DNA from 2 places in the Proteus sp. CA142267 genome. Region 2 is predicted to be linked to the other one. Evidence: predicted binding sites of a transcription regulator. Region 2 holds the regulator's gene; the other holds the start of a gene.
The links. The regulator Fur, encoded in region 2, represses iron uptake genes when iron is present. The targets are predictions, from matches to a motif close to ATAATAATGAGAACNACTATCAA.

Region 1 (9,773 bases), on a different contig from region 2:
AAATGTGTTATTTACAATAAAAGAGATTTATTTAATATTACCTACGAACAACACAGCAAACTTTATATTCGTAAGTGAAGCTGGAACGATAGATAAAATATCAATATTTCTGTAAGTGGCTACTTGTTATTTTTATTTATAATAAGTAGCCACACCCTCCAATGAATAATAAGGAAGTTATTATGAAAAAACGTAATAAATTAACCTGCGCATTATTTATATTAATGGGCTCTCATGCAGTACATGCTGAAATTCACTCTAATCAAAGTGGCCCTTTAACGACAATGAAAGTTGGCGCAAGTGATGCTATACAGCGTGGTCATAGTCAAATACCAGGTGGAGAGCCGGGTGTTGGTATTAGTACAGTAGGAGGTGGGAAAAAAATTGGTTTTGCTTCGTTAACATCAGCAAGAATGAGTGGTGGAGCGGATAGTAATGGAATTTATACAGTTCAATCTAATCATCAACATAGTGATATGGGTGTTTTTCACTTTGCCAAAATCACGGATGCCAATGTCTATTTTGGTGACTGGGCAAAAACAACATCAGCAACGGATGCAACACACCAAACCTATTATGTTGGTAAAGATGTTACAACCACATTACCGACAGACAGTGCTACTTATACGGTAACGGGTATTAGTCAATATAGTGGTAGTAACTTACTTTCAGGTTCGTTTGATGTTGATTTTTCACAAAAGAAAATCGAAGGTTCGCTGACTAATAGCCAACGTACGGTTGATTTAGCAGGAGGAAATCTTTATACCGCAAATAACCAAGTGACGTTTTCTGCAGATGCAAATGAAGGGTCAACATCAGGGGTTGTTGAAGGCGCTTTCTTTGGTGAAAGTGCAGAAGCATTAGCGGGTATTGTGGTGTTTAGTTCAGATCATAAAAAAGACATTAGTTTTGGTGGTACGAAAAATAGCAGTGACAGTGAATAAATGACAGCAAGCACGGACGCTTCTTGATTTTTTCAAAAATAACATTATAGATTTATTTGGTAATACAATCGGTTAATTCTTTAAAAGTGGTATTAGTGGTCATTACGCTAAATGTTAGCAACAGATAATCTGGTATAGGGTTATCTGTTTTTTTTATCTAAATTAAGCCGATTTAAAGGAATTGTTCTTTTGTTTTTATAAGGATATACCATGAATTATGATCAACTTTTAACCAGAGGGTTACTGGCTGTATTGCTCATTGTATTTTCATTTAATGGGAGCGCAAAAGAGAGTCGCGACAAGTTATTTTCTTATCTTGAAACAACGAGTACAGCTAAAGTAGGTCAGCAGCTTTATCACTATTTGCAACAGCAACAGTGGCGAAAAGCAGAAAAATTACTGCTTTATTATCAGCAACAACCCCAACATGAAGCATTACTTGTTAATTATGCAAAGGCGTTATTGGCACAAAATAGAGGTGATTTTTTAAACGCTGAATTTTATTATCAGCAACAACTTAAGCAAAAAGCCGATTTTATCCCAGCCCAAACAGGATTAATTCAACTTTATTTTCATTTACGAGAATATAAAAAAGCACAGAAACAACTTAATCAACTGAGCAACATTGTTGATTTATCTAAAGATATTATCCAATCTATTGAGTTTTATAAGGTTAAGTTAGCCTCTTATTTTCAAGGCCAACGTTTCTATCAACTTGGCTTTTTTTATGATGATAATATTAACCATGCACCTTACTTATCTGAAAAAATTATTTCTCAATCCACTCAAAGAAAAACGACGCTAAGAGGTGCAAAACCTATTGCATCTACAGGAATTACTCATTATTTTTCTTTTTATCAACCTTTTATTATTTATTCTCACCATACTTTTTCTTCTTATACTTATGCTAGATATATAGATTATCACTCTCACCGTAATGCCAATTTTTTTGCATTATATACACAACTGGGCTACCGCTATCAAAAACCGCAATATCAGTGGTCAATAACACCTTATTACGAAATAAAATCATCACGGGAACAATATGAATATCAAGCATGGGGAAATGAAACACAGCTTTCCTATTTTATTAATAAAAAGCAAACTATTAATTTAAGCTTGGATTATAAAATAAAGAAATATCAAAAAACGTTAAATAATTTAAATAGTAAGCGAGTAAGTTATAGTGCTTACCATAACTATTATTTTAATAATGGAATACACTTAGTTAATCAATTAAATTATCAGTTAGATCGTAAAAAAAACACTTTATTAAATTATCAGCTGTATGGTATAAAAACTGGCGTTTATTATCCATTGTCAGCTAATTGGCATATCTCTCTTTTTTTACAGCATCAATTTAAATATTTTAATAACTATAACCCTTTATTAAAAAAGAGAAGAAAAGACAATGGTTTTATTTTTACAACCAATATTAAAAGCAAATCACCTTTTGTTTTAGGGTGTTATCCCACAATGGAATTACGTTATACCCGAAGATTAAGCAATGTGGATTGGTTATATCAATATCAGCAACATGAAGTGTTATTTAAATTAGAAAAACAATTTTAATTAAATAAGTGACTTCCTTTATTAATTGAATAGGTAAAACAATGCATGTAATGCTTTTTAGAAAGCGAAAAATTGTTTCAATCTTCGTTTCTCTATCGCTATTTTCTCCTTGCTTTTATCTGCAAGCCAAAGAAGATAAAACCGATCTTGGTCATATTCAGATTTCTGATAATAAAGAAAAAGATAAACAGGGTTATTCACAAGTTTATGAGAAAGATGTTTCTAATGTTTATTTAGGAAAAGAGCTATTAGAGCGTTATCAAGGCGTTTCCCCCGCTGATTTACTAAAAAGCGCCATTGGTGTTTATAGTGGCGAAGCGCGTAATGGGGGAGCGCTTGATCCTAATATTCGAGGTATTCAAGGGCAAGGTAGAATACCTGTGACTGTCGATGGTACAGAGCAGGCAATTACTGTTTATCGAGGTTATAGTGGCGCATCTAATCGTAATTATATTGATTCTAATCTGATTAGCAGTATCTATATTGAAAAAGGTCCCTCATTAACACCTGATATGAAAACCGGTATTGGTGGCGGTATTGCGATAAAAACCTTAGATATTCGAGATATTGTACCTATTGGCGATTCTTTTGGTATTAACTTTAAAGGGGATATTAGTAATAACTCCACACGGTATAAAGAAGTCTATTTAGATATGCTCGGAGATTATCGCAATTATCCTTATTTCTATCATCATGGTTCAAAGGTCGTTGATCCAGCTTTAGAAATAACCCCTCAAAAAAATAAAGATTGGCACTTTCATGATCATTCATTTCGACTTGGGATTGGTTTTGAAAAAGAAAAATTTAATTTATTATTTACCTATGCACTGCGAGAAAAAGGAAATTATTTAGCAGGAAAAAGAAATACAGAAGCTTATCTCGAAACGGATGATATGAAGGCAATCCATTCTATTGATTATAAATTAAGGTTAACGCCTTATGTTCCTTTTATTGCCCATATTTATCGTCCTGGTAATGAAGTCCCTAATACCTCCAGTCGTAATCGTTCCTTTTTAGTAAAAGGAACATTATTCCCCGAATCAACACACCGTTTTTCGATTAACTATCGATACACAGACTTACTGTTTGGCGATATTATGCCTCTGAGGCTAGAGTGGGCTCGTTACGAAAAAAATGTTGTGACTCAATGGCCATTAGCAACGATTAATCAACAGGCGGGAATATTAACTTATCAGTGGAAACCAGAAGATAAGCAAGCGGATTTACTGTTACGTTTATGGGGTAATTTAACTTCTGGGCATACGAATACTCGTGGTGGTGAACCCAGAGTATCAATGGAGATTGATTATGAAGAACGGTATTTATCTAAATGGGATGCAAAAGTAGATACCCGTTTTATTGATACAGCATCTCTTTATCAAGAGAACAATCGCTATGGCGTGGATTTATCTTCGATATTTAAATTATCGCCTCAATTTTCTATTTCATTTTCCAGTAATTATCAATTTGAAAAATTAGACAGTGATGAAATTAAAATTCCTGAAAATTTTGATTTTGTTACCTCAGGGAGAGCAGGACAACGTCATGAAATTAATTTAGCCCTTTCCACAGATTGGAAGCCACTTTCTTGGTTAGCTATTACTGCTGGCGGAAAATATCATTATTATCATTTAACGGATACTTTTTTAAATAATAAGCGACGGAATAACGTAAAAGGTTATGAGAAACCCCCTTCTATTAGAGGATATATAGTAAGTTATAAAAGAACATTGACACAGGAAGAGTGTTATTTAGTTGGCACTCTATGTGGAATTACGGAACAACAGTTACCAGAAAAATATAAAAGAGTAATAAGAGATCCTGAACTTAGAGAAAAAAGAAGGATAGTACAAGCGTATAAATTAACTCATCCAGAGTATGAAAAACTACCTGATAATATAAAAAAAGAAATTAATCGTAAAATAAAAATCTCAAAACAAATGCATTTTGAAAATAGAACATATCTCCGTGATGAGAATGGAAATGTTGTTTTCAACTCTACTACTATGAGACCAATGAAAACAGAGTTATTATATTGGGGTTTTGATGAATATGGAGAGTTATTAAAAAGCAATAATATTTTGTTAAACGGTTATATTAATATTAATGAAAAAGTACCTGATCCAATTACAGGTGAATTAGTTAATAAATATGAAATGGGCGTTTCTAATCCAATACCTATTTATCTTGATGATGATAAAGATAGTTTTGCACCAGAGGCCAGCTATCATCATGGCGCATTTTCACCCTTAGTGTCTGCGACGGTATATGCCAACGATATATTGCGTTTTTATGGACGTTATACTGAGCAGCTACGGTTACCCAGTTTATTTGAAGATACCAGTGGTTTTTCTGGGTCAAAAGCGCGTTATTACGGTTTTAAATTAAAACCCGAGCGTGCGAAAAGTGCTGAGTTAGGTGTTGTGTTTGATTTGACAGATTGGCTAAATGTGGAGCGCCATGCCGATATTAAAATTAACTATTTTCGTACCAATATTGAAAATGTGTTTGATAGAGATGCGAATTGGCAAATTAGGCAATTTGAAAAGCAAATATTAGAGGGGTTAGAGGTTCAAGCTCGCTTTGATAATGGCTTTATTTTTATGGATACGGCTTTAGTTTATAGCCATAAAAATAAAGTATGTGATAAAAATGCCTTTAGTAACTACGATCCTTCAGGGTTATTAGGTGTTAAACAATGTATGACGGGGGGTTATCCCGGTGGTTTTTTACGTACTTCTATCCAACCTAAATATTCGGTTAATTTACATTTAGGGACTCGTTGGTTAGATAATAAATTAGAAGTTGGAAGTCGTTGGCTTTATTCATCAGAAGTGGAAAATAAAGATGAAAAATGGCTAAAAGAAAAATTACCACGAGAAATGTATGGCAGAAATAACAACCCAATGCGTTGGGCAAAAGTCTTTACCGTTGATGCTTACATTAACTATCAATATAGCCCTAATTTATCTTTTGAAATAACGAGCAGTAATTTATTAAACGAATACTACATTGATCCTTTAACGCGATCAGGTATGCCTGCACCCGGAAGAACATTCCGATTAGGTGTGACTGCACAATTTTAACTAAAAGAGAGTAAGGAGCTTTTATTTATGTTGGCACTTTCTGTCAGGCAACCGCTTAATATTTATTATTGGCTAATTGGCATATCATTAGTTTATATCGTCGTATTAAGTTGGGTGTTGCGTTCACTTTCTATGACAGAAAGTGCACACCATATTCATCAGCAACAAGAAAATACATTATCCGTTTACCAAGTGGTATTTTCACCGCCTCAACAATCAACAGTGGTGCCGGAACCTTTAGTGGAAACGGAGCCACAAGAAACGCCCATTGTTTTACCCATTGCCGAAAAAGGGGAGTTTGTTGAAGCACCAAAGAAAATACCTGAAAAAATAAAAGAAAAGCCCACACCTATAAAACCAATTACACCTGTAAAAAAACAGGTGGTGCAAGAAAAAGTAGAGCCGATAAAACAGCGTGATTTAGAAAGCCAAGTAGCGCAAACGACTTCAGAAGCCTCGGCAGAAAGCTTGACACAACATACGGCAAATTCGTTAGCAGGAAGAAGTCATGCATTAAGCGAGAAAGGAATAGGGCAAGGCGAATCTGATAATCACTATATTAGTTCACTGCGTCGAGAAATAGAGCGTCATAAACGTTACCCATCACAAGCACGTCGTATGCAACATGAAGGTCAGGTGGTGGTGAGTTTTTCACTCACATCTGAAGGCACGATTTCAAGGGTTGAGATAGAAAGTACCTCGGGTATTTCTTCCCTTGATAATGCGGCTATTGCTGCGGTTAAACGCGTAAAACCTATAGGTCCTAAACCCGAAAACCTATTGAACCCTTTGATTGTTTCATTAGATTTTCAATTAAATTAATAAACTAACGAAAACACCTGAGTGCGACTTGGACTTGGGTGTTTTTTTATAAAATTGTTTTTTGTGCGCTCATTCTCATTTTTCCGATCACAAACCCACAAATCCTTGTTGTTAATGATATTGATTATGATTAACATTAATAATTGCATTTATTATTTAAAGTAAAGATATTTACTTGGAAAGTGGTCATGTTTAAATCCGTTGTCTCTATTGCCTGTGTTTTTATTTTTTCTTTCATTGTTAATACAGCAAATGCTTCTGATGTTGGCGCTGATAGCCAATCTTGGCCTCGCACTTTTATCAACGTTGATGGCACTAAAACTGAAATTAAAACAAAACCTCAGCGTATTTTATCGGCATCAGTTTCTATCACAGGAACGCTCCTTGCCATGCAAGCTCCGGTGGTTGCCAGTTCAACGGCGGCAAATGGCCAATTTTTTGCCCAATGGGATAAAGTAGCAAAAGAGAGAAATGTTGAAAAGCTATGGTCTGCGGGCAGTGTTTCATTAGAGATGGCTTATCTTTATGCACCTGATTTAATCGTTGTTTCTGTAAATGGTGGTGATACGGTCTATCCTCAAGTTGAACAATTTAAACAAATTGCGCCTACCATTGTTTTAGATTACGGCAAACAGAGCTGGGAAAGCTTGGCGTTACAATTGGCACAAGCCACAGGACAAGAAGAAGAGACCAGTACACTATTACAGCGTTTTGCAAAAAAAGTAAAAGAGGGGAAAGAAGCACTACAACTCCCTGAAGGTCAGGTCAATATTATCTCTTATTTTGGTGCTGGTACTGTTAATCCCGTTTCGCTAACCACCAGCCCTCATGCGGTATTATTACAACAACTCGGTTTCACCATTGAAAGTGCAGATCTTGCGTGGCAACCGAAAGATAAACCTGTTTCAGATTTTGTGTGGGCTCAATATGAGCATTTAACACAACTCACTGCACCTACAACGTTTCTATTAAGTGGAACCGCCAAAGAAGCCGATGTATTTATGGCTGATCCCATTCTTGCAAATCTGCCTTCTATAAAAAATAAGCAAGTTTATGGTTTAGGTGCAAACTCGTTTCGTATTGATTATTACAGCGCGCAAGAAATTATTAGTGATATGGTTGCGCGTTTTAGCCAACAGAAGTAATAACGCATGTTGACTTCTCACCACAGCATAAAGTGGGGAATAAGAAGCGCTATTCTTCTATTGCTCTGTTTTGCACTATTAAGCTTATTTGTAGGAAGCCGAGCTGTTTCTATACACACAACATGGCAGGCTTTTATCGATTTTGATACGACAAATAGTGAGCACTTATTAGTGCGCTATTTGCGCTTTCCTCGCACATTATTAGCGATAGTGATTGGTGTCGCATTAGGCGGAGCCGGAACACTAATGCAAGCTTTGACACGCAACCCACTTGCTGATCCGGGCTTGTTTGGCATTAATGCTGGGGCTATGGTCGCGATTGTCTCTTTAATTGCGCTAACGGGGATCACTGACGTCACTATTTACATGTGGTTTGGTTTATTAGGCGCTTTCTTCGCGGGTATTGGTGTTTATCTTCTTGGCGGGGTAAGACACGGACTTAACCCTGTGAGAATGGTGCTTGCAGGTGTTGCTCTCTCTGTTGTTTTGCTCGCTATTACACAGCTTGTTACGGTAAATAGTGATGAGCGCGTTTTCGATCAATTCCGCCATTGGGTTGTGGGTTCATTACAAGGACGTAGTTTTGATGTTTTGTACCCGATTACAGTATTAGTGGTCATTGGAAGCGTGATTGCTTACTCACTCACACGTTCGTTAGATATTGTGACTTTAGGTGATGATATTAGCCATGCGTTAGGGGCTAACCAAAAAAGAGTCTGGTTATTATCAGCCTTTGCAATAGTGCTTCTTGCAGGGAGTGCAACCGCAGCCGTTGGGCCTATTAGCTTTTTAGGATTAACCGCTCCTCATTTTGCTCGTCGTTTAGTCGGTGCTGAATATCGACGTATCTTACCTATGTCAATGCTGATTGGTGCATTAGTGATGTTAGTGGCAGATTGCTTAGGGCGGTTAATTGGTACGCCGGGAGAAATTAGCGTTGGTATTATGATCTCACTGATTGGCGGGCCTTTCTTTATCTATCTGGTTAAACGTTGGCGGATCATTACATTATGAAACTTAAAAATAATGAGATTATCTGCCAATTGGGTACATGGTCTTGGATCTTCTCTCCAAAAGATATCATCATCGCCTTTCTTTTATTTTTATTGATGATTTCTCTCGCATTTTTCGCTCTGACAACAGGTAAATTTCCTATCGAATTTTCTACATTGATAGATATTGTTGTTGGGCAATCAGAAGGCGGTATTAAAGAAAAAATCGTCATGGATATCCGTTTGCCTCGTCTGCTTACCGCAATGGGAGTTGGTGCTGCATTAGGTATTTCAGGGGCTATTTTCCAGTCAATTTCTCGTAATGTTTTAGGTTCACCGGATGTTATTGGTTTTACGACAGGTGCAGCAACAGGTGCATTACTTCAAATCATTATTTTTAATGGCACAGTTGTGGATATCGCTATTTCTACGTTAATAGGCGGAATGGCAACGGCGCTAATTGTTTATCTGCTGTCATTAAAAAATGGTGTTATGTCTGGTTACACCATGATTTTAATTGGTATTGGTGTCGGTGCCATTTTACATGCTTTTAATGGTTTATTGTTGGTAAAGGGCAATATTGATAATGCCATCATGGCTAATCTTTGGCTTGCGGGCTCACTAAATGCCCGTACTTGGCAACATGTTTATCCTACCTTTATTGGTTTACTGATCCTTGTTCCACTTATTATTTTTTACGCTAAGTCATTAACGTTAATGGAAATGGGTGATGATATGGCACAGCAATTGGGTGTCCATGTAGGTAGAGTTAGATGGGTGATGATTTTTAGTGCCGTATTACTTGCCTCATTAGCGACAGCCAGCGCAGGGCCAATTGCCTTTGTCGCACTCGCTGCACCTCAATTAGTGATCAGATTAAGCCATTCAGGAAAGTTACCCATTGTGGGCTCTGCATTAATGGGAGCACTCCTTTTACTTTCTGCTGATGTGTTATCACAAAGCCTACCCATCAATATCACGATGCCTGTTGGTTTAATGACAGGTGTTATTGGTGGACTTTATTTGTTGTGGTTACTGACAAGAAAACAGAGAACTTAAAATAATAATAAAGGAAATAAATATTTACTAACTTAAGGATGAGTCATGGGATGGTCGCCAGAAAGACTAATTAAACATTTGGGATGTAATGAGAGTATTTTATAAATCGTCTAATGGCATGCTCTATGGCATGAAAGGTATAGACTTATGTCT
Region 2 (9,773 bases):
ATTCGAGGCGGTTTATCACCTTATATCTTAGATGAATATCGTGAAAATATAGCTCGCCAATTTCCTCTCGCGACCGCTTTTGTTGTTGCAAACACTGGACATTGGGTTCATTCAGAAAAACCAGATACCGTTATTAAGGCAATTCGCCGCTTTTTAGAGAAATCTTAGTTAATAAACTTAACAACTTAAAATATTGCCACTGAAAAAATGATAATTTAGTAGAATGTATAATTATTATACTTAAAAACAGTATCTGTTGATAAAAAGACCAAATCACAATAGGTTAAAGTCAGGAAGCAGTGGCGAGACATCACTATGTGGGGTATTATTGGGCGTTTCGCAATTTAGTCATTGGTATACGCCCTTTCACAGCAAAATTTATGGCAAAAGAACAAACTGATCGCACCACACTGGATTTGTTCGCAGATGAACGCAGACCTGGGCGACCCAAAACAAACCCGCTTTCTCGGGATGAACAGCTTAGAATTAATAAACGTAATCAATTAAGACGTGACAGAGTTAATGGCTTACGTCGAGTTGAGTTAAAATTAAATGAAGATGCTGTAAATGCTCTCAATGAGTTGGCGACAGAAAGAAACGTCAGTCGTAGTGAGCTTATTGAAGAAATATTACTTGAGCAATTGGCGCAAAATCACGCCTTAAAAATGCATCAAAACAAGAATAGCTAGCAGATAAACCACACAAATTCGACAGAATTAGCCTGCTATTTTCGTCAAAATACATTTTTAGTTTTCTACTATGAAAACACAATGCTTATCTTTCACTAGTAATTGTTCAAACACAGACAAATATACTCTAAATATTTTGAAGTGTAGCTAGGTGACAAGTAAATGAGTCACTAGAAACATGCAAGTAGTATGTAACTTGTGAAAATATACGTAGTCAATAACGCTACAATTTGAAATATAACGAATTTAGAATAAAAGAGGTTATCTCACTTTATGGCAATCATAGGAATATTCTTCGGCAGTGATACTGGCAACACTGAAAATATTGCCAAAATGCTTCAAGAAAGACTGGGCGCTGATAATGCCGAAGTTCATGATATTGCAAAATCCAGTCAAGAAGACATCGAAGCGTTCGATATTCTGTTACTGGGTATTCCTACTTGGTATTATGGTGAAGCACAATGTGATTGGGATGATTTTTTCCCAACACTAGAAGATATTGATTTCAATGGTAAGCTTGTTGCGCTCTTTGGTTGTGGTGACCAAGAGGATTACGCAGAATATTTCTGTGATGCAATGGGGACTATCCGCGATATTATTGAGCCTCGTGGTGCTGTTATCGTAGGTCATTGGCCAACAGAAGGTTATCATTTCGAAGCCTCTAAAGGGCTTGCAGATGATAATCATTTTATCGGTCTTGCCATTGATGAAGACCGCCAACCAGAATTAACCGAAGAGCGTGTTGACGCTTGGGTTGCTCAAATCAAAGAAGAAATGAGCCTAGACGAAATTCTGGGATAAAATAAATACTCAATATTGAGAATGATAATTATTCAATGGTGTGCTAAGATAGTGTGATAGGTAGGGGTGTTTATTTTTAAATATCATGCCTATAATCAATGAGGTTATTTATTCACCCGAGCATTAATGAATAAAACCTATTTGTGAGCACAAAAATTAAATTCACCATTAGCAACAGGATTAAATCCGCATGACCGACAATAATAAAGCGTTAAAAAATGCTGGGTTAAAAGTTACACTTCCTCGCTTAAAGATCTTGGAAGTGCTCCAGGATCCTGAGTGCCATCATGTCAGTGCTGAAGATCTCTACAAAAAACTCATCGATATCGGTGAAGAGATTGGTCTGGCAACAGTGTATCGCGTCTTAAACCAATTTGATGATGCTGGTATTGTTACCCGACATAATTTTGAAGGTGGTAAATCAGTATTTGAATTAACTCAACAACACCATCATGACCATTTAATTTGTCTTGATTGTGGTAAAGTTATCGAGTTTACAGACGATGCAATTGAATTACGCCAAAGAAACATCGCTGAACGTCATGGTATCAAGCTTTCCAATCATAGCCTTTATTTATATGGCCACTGCGCTGAAGGCAATTGTAAAGAAGATAGCCACGCACATGATGAGAAATAATTCATTCTGGATAATCTCTCAGTAAAAAAAAGGAACTGTAAACAGTTCCTTTTTTATTGCCTAAAATCCGAGGATAACTCTACTTAGCCACACTGATACTGTGTTTAATATGTTTTAAATGAACCACAATAGTAAATGTAACAATAACCAATAGTGACCAAGAGCCCCATTTGCCTGCATGTACAGCAGACCAAGCACCAATTTGGTTAGGATATTGCCAAACACCAAAAAATGTACCGAAATTCTCAGCAAGCCAAATAAAGAAACCTATCAGAACAAAAGCAAGTAATAAGGGCATTTTTCGCTCTGTATCATAAGGCGTAAAATAAACCACACTACGGGCATAAAGACCTAAAATAAAGGCAGTTAAATACCAGCGATAATCACCAATAAAGTGATGAGAAAAGAAATTAATATAAATCGCAAGTGCAACTAATGTTGCCAGCCAATAAGGCGGATAATTATCTATTCGGACTTTTAAAAAACGCCATGCTTGAATTAAATAACTTCCTACCGCGGAATACATAAATCCTGTAAATAAAGGAACTTCCCATAATTTCGTGTAAGCAAAATCAGGGTATTTCCATGAACCAATTGCCGCTGATGTTTTAAATAATTCCATCACAAAACCAACAATATGGAAAAAGCAGATCGCTTTTAATTCATCCCATGTTTCTAACTTTCCCCGCACCATCCATAATTGAAAAGCGATAGCGAGAATAAGAAGCACATCATAACGGGGTATCCCAAAGACACCTTTACTTGGCGTTGCAAATAAAATAAAAAAGAAAAACCCGGCAAATAAACAAGAACGCGCCTCTTTTACACCAAAAAAAAGAAATTCAACAATAAATCGTTTTATACCTTTAAAGGGCTTCAATGGTGGTTCTAATAAAAAATCGTCCAATCGCTTTAACATGCTTCTTCCTGAAAACTTGCATTATCAAACAGCATTCAATGCAGAATAATAAATAAGGTGAGATCAAATGAATGGCAAGAAATTTGCCATAGAATAAAAAAACCTACAAGGATGAAAAGGACTAAAAAGAAAGGAATGAAAAATAAAGGTATTTACCCCCCACTACGATACCCACTCTGACTGCCTTTACTTAGGGTAAATACCTTACGCAAATTCTGCGAAATAACTGAAGCACTGGAGATAAACATAACCCACTCACATTTATCTCAGGCGACATGACATGACGACTTTACTTCATTACTTTTACTACATACTGCGATTTTAAAACGACTCTTACTACTTTTTACTTCAACTCTTTTACTTCTACTTTTCTACTTCTTACTACTGCTGACAACTTCACTTTATTAACAAGGCTTATTTATAAAGCTCTTTTTAATTACTGCATCCCTACCTTCCTACTACTTATTTTTACTTATCGTAATCGTATTTAGCTTTTTTAGTTTTATTCAGGATAAAGTGCAATTAATACACTTTATCCTTATGCCAATATTAGAAAATAGTGAATGGCATTATCACATTAAACTTAACATCTTTTTCATCTTGGAAAATATTACCAAAACCACCTTCATAACTAGGAATATCAGAGTGGTTATCATAACGGGTATAGTGAAGTTTAAAGAGAGTGCCTTTAGCGCGACCTTCTTGAACTGTATACATAATATCCGCATTCCATGCACTTTCTCTGATACGCTGACCTTGGTCATAAATGGCTTTACCACTTGGCTTAGCATCCCATGCGTAAACATAAGAAGTACCTACCGCCCAGCCTGACAGATCCCAGTTTTTCAGATCATACATCACGCCAGCATAGAGTGCTTTTTCACCATTGGCGTTAAAGTCAGAACGGCCATCCCACCAGACATCAAGACGACCATTAGAGGTTGCCCAGCCCGGGGTCATGCGTTGTAAGAAATAACCTTGATTACCTTCAGCTTTAACCCATGTTCCTTCTACTTTGAAGTCAAATACATTGTAGGTATAACCAAAAGTCAGTGCTTGTAACCATGCCAGCCCATCATAAACGTCATTAACACCTCCACCGGTAACTTTATCTTTAGCACCGTAGAATTGGTAAGACGTTCTTAATGCATTGTCAGCAATTGGGAAATCATAAGAAACTTTACCAAAATACTGATCGATATAACCATCGGCCTGACCAAATGCAGCTTCTAATACTAGGCTGTTTTTAAAATCATATTTGGCGCCGAAAGAGTGAAGATAGCTGATATTCGTTTCTAGATCAGCTTTACGGAAATTGTACATATTCCGATACCATGGTGCTTTGTATTCATCGGTCCACATATAGGAGAAAGACAATTCACCACTTTTATCGAAATCAAAGACAGCACCCGCTTCAGCTCCACGGTAAGTTCCCGGTAAGAAGCTCCAGTGTGGACGCAATAAGCTTTGGCCTTTAGGTTGAATATATCCACCTTGAGCCCAGAAGTTGCCTAATTTGAATTTCGCAGCCGCTTTATAAACGCTCATGCCGCTGCGATCGCCAGTCCATTTTTCATCCCAGCGACTTTTTGCATCACTAAAACCGATTTCGTTAGGTGCCGCTGGGCCACTGTTATTCAATTCAGCCGCACCAAAGGCAGCTAAATCAATACCAATAAAATTACCGAGGTAACCTGATGAGAAATCTAGATTAGCGTTGAAAGTAGAATGGTGTAAGTTAGCTTTGTATTTGCCGTAATCAGGGCTATTTGGTGTTAACTCTTTTCTATCACGGTCACGTTGCCAATAAAAAAGACCGCCTGTTAAGGTTGAGTCATCAATAAACCCTTCAGCATGAGACATTTTTGCAGGTAGTGCAGTTACAAGCAATGCGCCCATAACGGCAAGTGCCACCCTGCCTGGTTTAGCATGTTGCATAACCATAGCATTGTTTCCTCTTTGACTTTGACTAAAAAAGAAATAAGCACAATGCCTATTTCCAAATATAAAACCCCAAGTGGGGAAAAAACCTAAATTAGGTTAGAAACAGCATATTTTTCGCGACGCGAATTATCAACCCAAAAAAAAGAATTTTTATCAAAATATGACAAAGGGCACATAACTAAATGATCGTTTCATTTTCTTTCTTTTATAAGGATTGATTAAAAATGAATATAATCGATTGATTTAATTATATTTTATAAAGCAATCTTTAAATGATATAAGATTTCTTTTTATAGAAAGGAATAATAAGTAGTATTTATAAATAATCTTTTTTAACGATGTAAAATATGAGGTGTGAATCACACTTTTCTTATTACAGCTTTATTTAACGTGATGATCTGAAGAAACAAAAGAATAAAGCGATAGTGAATAAACTATTTCAAACGAAACAAATAGAAATTTATCACCTAAAAAAAGAAAAAATGAGAGATTAATTAAATTATGAATAGTAAATATTTAATATCAATAGATGAAAAATGAAGCGAAATAAGCTGTAAAACAGATAAAAAAATGCTCGATAAATAATTACCGAGCATTTTATTCATTAAGATACTAATGTGACTTAAAGTACGTCAAATTAACCTTGTTGAGAAATCTTCGCCCAAGTGTCACGTAAGCCCACAGTACGGTTAAACACAAGTTTATCCGCTGTTGAAAGCTTATCAGCACAGAAGTAGCCTTCACGCTCAAATTGATACGCTTTCTCGATAGCTGCATCTTTTAAGCTACGTTCAACAAAACCTTCACGAATAACTAATGATTCAGGGTTAATTGTTGATAAGAAATCATCTTCTGCTGCTGGGTTTGGTACGCTAAACAGGCGGTCATAAAGACGGATTTCAGCAGGAATAGCATGTGGAATGCTTACCCAGTGAATAACGCCTTTTACTTTACGTCCATCAGCAGGATCTTTATTTAGAGTCTCTGCATCATAGGTACAATAAATGGTCGTAATTTCGCCTTGTTCGTCTTTTTCAACACGTTCCGCTTTAATAACATAAGCATTACGTAAACGTACTTCTTTACCTAGCACCAGGCGTTTATATTGACGGTTTGCTTCTTCTTTGAAGTCAGCGCGATCAATATAGATCTCACGGCTAAATGGTACTTCACGCGTTCCCATTTCTGGTTTATTCGGGTGATTTGGCGCAATAAGAATTTCTTCGCCTTCTGGCATATTTTCAATCACTAAACGAACAGGATCGATAACTGCCATTGCGCGTGGTGCATTTTCGTTTAAGTCATCACGAATGCAAGATTCCAGAGCTGCCATTTCAACGTTATTTTCTTGTTTCGTCACACCAATACGTAGACAAAATTCACGGATAGATTCTGCGGTATAACCACGGCGACGTAAGCCTGAAATTGTTGGCATACGAGGATCATCCCAACCATTCACAATGTTTTCTGTCACAAGCTGATTCAGCTTACGTTTTGACATCACTGTGTATTCAAGGTTAAGACGTGAGAATTCATATTGGCGAGGATGACAAGGGATAGTGATATTATCCAGCACCCAATCATATAAACGGCGGTTATCTTGGAATTCTAAAGTACATAAAGAATGTGTGATATTTTCCAGTGCATCAGAGATACAGTGGGTAAAATCATACATTGGATAAATGCACCATTTGTTTCCAGTTTGGTGGTGTTCAGCGAATTTAATACGATAAAGCACAGGATCACGCATAACAATAAATGGTGATGCCATATCAATTTTCGCACGCAAACACGCTTTACCTTCTTCAAAGCCACCAGCACGCATTTTTTCAAACAGCGCTAAGTTCTCTTCTACGCTACGTGAGCGATAAGGGCTGTTTTTACCTGGCTCTTTTAATGTACCGCGGTATTCACGAATTTCTTCAGCACTTAACTCATCAACGTAAGCTAAGCCTTTATTAATCAGCTCAATCGCATATTGATAAAGTTGATCAAAATAATCTGAGGAGTAATGAATGCTACCTTCCCATTGGAAACCTAACCACTGAACATCTTTTTGAATTGAGTTGATGTACTCAATATCTTCTTTTACTGGATTGGTATCATCAAAACGTAGATTACATTTTCCCTGATAATCTTTAGCAATACCAAAATTCAGGCAAATTGATTTCGCATGGCCGATGTGAAGATAGCCATTAGGTTCAGGTGGGAAACGCGTTTGAACGCTATTATGTTTCCCAGTAGCCAGATCTTCGTCAATAATTTGACGAATAAAGTTCGTTGGGCGGGCATCTGCCTCATTCATGGTCATTTTTTCCTCAAAGCAAAACGCATAATTAACCCACTATAATCCAATAAGCAGGTTTCATAAATACCTTAGCTAAATACACCCCTGAGATATTTATCAAAATAGAGATAAAAAAACGGGAAGTTCGAAAGACTCCCCGTTTTATCGTCTTATTTAACCATCTCTTTATAGAGGATTAAATATCTAGATAGAATTTATTTTAACACGTTGTAGATAACCGTTTTATTTCCGACCACAACACCGGAAACTTGTTCAGCAATCTTATCAAAATCATCGATATTGCTAACAATGACAGGGCTTATCATCGATTTGGCATTAGCGTTCAGATATTCAAGATCTAATTCTAAGATAGGTTGACCGACTTTAACGTCTGCACCTTCTTCAACTAAACGCTTAAAGCCTTTGCCACCTAATGCAACGGTATCAATTCCCATATGCACGATGATTTCGACACCATTGTCAGTCTCGATACAAAATGCATGGTTTGTATCAAAAATCTTAACAACAGTACCTGTCGCAGGCGCCATCACGATATTAGAGGTTGGTTTGATTGCGACACCATCCCCAACAACACCACTAGAGAACGCTTCATCAGGTACATCTTTCAATGCCACAACTTCACCATCAAAAGGCGCAATCATTTCAAGTAACACTTTTGCATTAACATTAGCTTGTTTTACCGGTGTTTTTTCAGTAGACACGGTTGAAGCTGATGTACCTTCATAAGCGGCAACTGGGCCTTGTGTTAATACATCACGCATAGCGTTAGCGACTAATTCAGCTCGTGTACCCACAATCACTTGAACACTTTGTTTGTTTAAGCGAATAACACCTGATGCACCTAAACGTTTTGCATAGGCATCATTAACAACTGTGGAATCTTTTACATTTAAGCGTAAACGGGTAATACAAGCATCAATACCCGTTAAGTTATCAGAACCACCGATCGCTGCAATATATTGACGAGCTTCTTGTTGAATACCTTCTTTACTATTTGCTGGCGCTGTTTTGATATCTTCATCATAACCATCAGCAGTTTCATCACCAATCACATCATCTTCACGGCCTGGAGTTTTCAGGTTGAATTTGGTGATAGTGAAACGGAAAATACCGTAATAGATAAAGAAGAAAACAATACCTTGAACAATCAGCATATACCAATGAACAGCCAGTGGGTTACGTGAAGATAAGAACATATCCACTAAGCCTGCACTAAAACCGAACCCTGAAATCCACTCCATGCTTGCAGCGATATAAACAGAAATCGCCATTAAGAATGCGTGAATAACATAGAGCACTGGTGCCACGAACATAAAGGAGAATTCGAGCGGTTCAGTAATACCTGTGAAGAAGGCAGCAAATGCACCTGCAATCATGATACCAGCAACTTTTGCTTTGTTCTCTTTACGTGCACAGTGATAGATCGCAAGAGCCGCACCCGGTAAACCAAACATCATTACTGGGAAGAAACCAGCTTGATAACGACCGGTTACACCCACAGTTGCTAAGCCAGAATCGATAGCTTGCTGACCTGCTAAGAAGTTAGGAATATCGTTAATGCCTGCAACGTCAAACCAGAATACAGAGTTCAACGCATGATGTAGACCGACTGGAATTAATAAACGGTTAAAGAATGCGTAGATACCCGCACCTAATGCCCCCATATCTTTAATGCTTTCACCAAAGCTGACTAATCCACCATAAATTACAGGCCAGATATACATCAGAATAAAGGCGACGATGATCATTAAAAATGAGGTTAGGATAGGAACTAAACGACGGCCACTAAAGAATGACAGTGCGCGAGGCAGTTCAACGCTACTAAAGCGGTTATAAAGCTCGGCAGAAAGTACACCAACCAAGATCCCAACAAACTGGTTATTTATTTTACCAAAAGCAACTGGAACCTCTTCTAAAGGCAGGCCTTTGATCATTGACACTGCTGCTGGAGAGCAAAGCGTTGTCACGACTAAAAACCCTACAAATCCTGTTAAAGCGGCAGCACCGTCTTTGTCTTTCGACATACCATAAGCAACACCAATAGCAAACAAGACTGACATATTGTCGATGATGGCAGCACCAGATTTGATAAGTAAGGCAGCAAGCGCGTTATCGCCACCCCAGCCTACTGGGTCAATCCAGTAGCCAATCCCCATCAGAATTGCTGCTGCAGGTAATGTAGCAACAGGCACCATCAGCGCCCGCCCTATCTTCTGCAGATAACTTAAAATATTCACAAACTCCCCCTTGGATAGCCCCTATGCGGGATCTTATTCATACTCATTCATATTTTATAATAAAATTGATGAGCTAATTATTTAATTCCATTTTTAGTCTAAAAAAATTATTTTGTATCGCAAATTAATTAGTCATAATTTGTGATTAAAGTCACTAATATCGTATAATTTTTAGCTGAAATGCTGGCTAAGTCAGAAAGCTTATTTTATGATTAAAAATATCTTTTGGCGGGACATT

Region 1: a site for Fur is predicted at 6,539-6,561, ahead of fepB (Fe2+-enterobactin ABC transporter substrate-binding protein). Genes of this name have one in related genera too.

The regions. Positions count from the first base shown of each region.
Region 1 covers NZ_QPMG01000007.1:58,148-67,920, forward strand. Annotated here, with positions in the region: gene C0T34_RS12450 (Slam-dependent surface lipoprotein) at 183-944, shown strand; gene C0T34_RS12455 (porin family protein) at 1,155-2,516, shown strand; gene C0T34_RS12460 (TonB-dependent receptor) at 2,558-5,602, shown strand; gene C0T34_RS12465 (energy transducer TonB) at 5,630-6,424, shown strand; gene fepB (Fe2+-enterobactin ABC transporter substrate-binding protein) at 6,613-7,569, shown strand; gene C0T34_RS12475 (iron ABC transporter permease) at 7,576-8,583, shown strand; gene C0T34_RS12480 (iron chelate uptake ABC transporter family permease subunit) at 8,580-9,620, shown strand; gene C0T34_RS12485 (TonB-dependent receptor) at 9,768-9,773, shown strand, end outside.
Region 2 covers NZ_QPMG01000002.1:66,548-76,320, reverse strand. Annotated here, with positions in the region: gene ybfF (esterase) at 1-168, shown strand, start outside; gene ybfE (LexA regulated protein) at 381-689, shown strand; gene fldA (flavodoxin FldA) at 963-1,490, shown strand; gene fur (ferric iron uptake transcriptional regulator) at 1,681-2,127, shown strand; gene C0T34_RS06095 (DUF817 domain-containing protein) at 2,207-3,046, opposite strand; gene C0T34_RS06090 (OprD family outer membrane porin) at 3,596-4,990, opposite strand; gene glnS (glutamine--tRNA ligase) at 5,628-7,295, opposite strand; gene nagE (N-acetylglucosamine-specific PTS transporter subunit IIBC) at 7,493-9,535, opposite strand.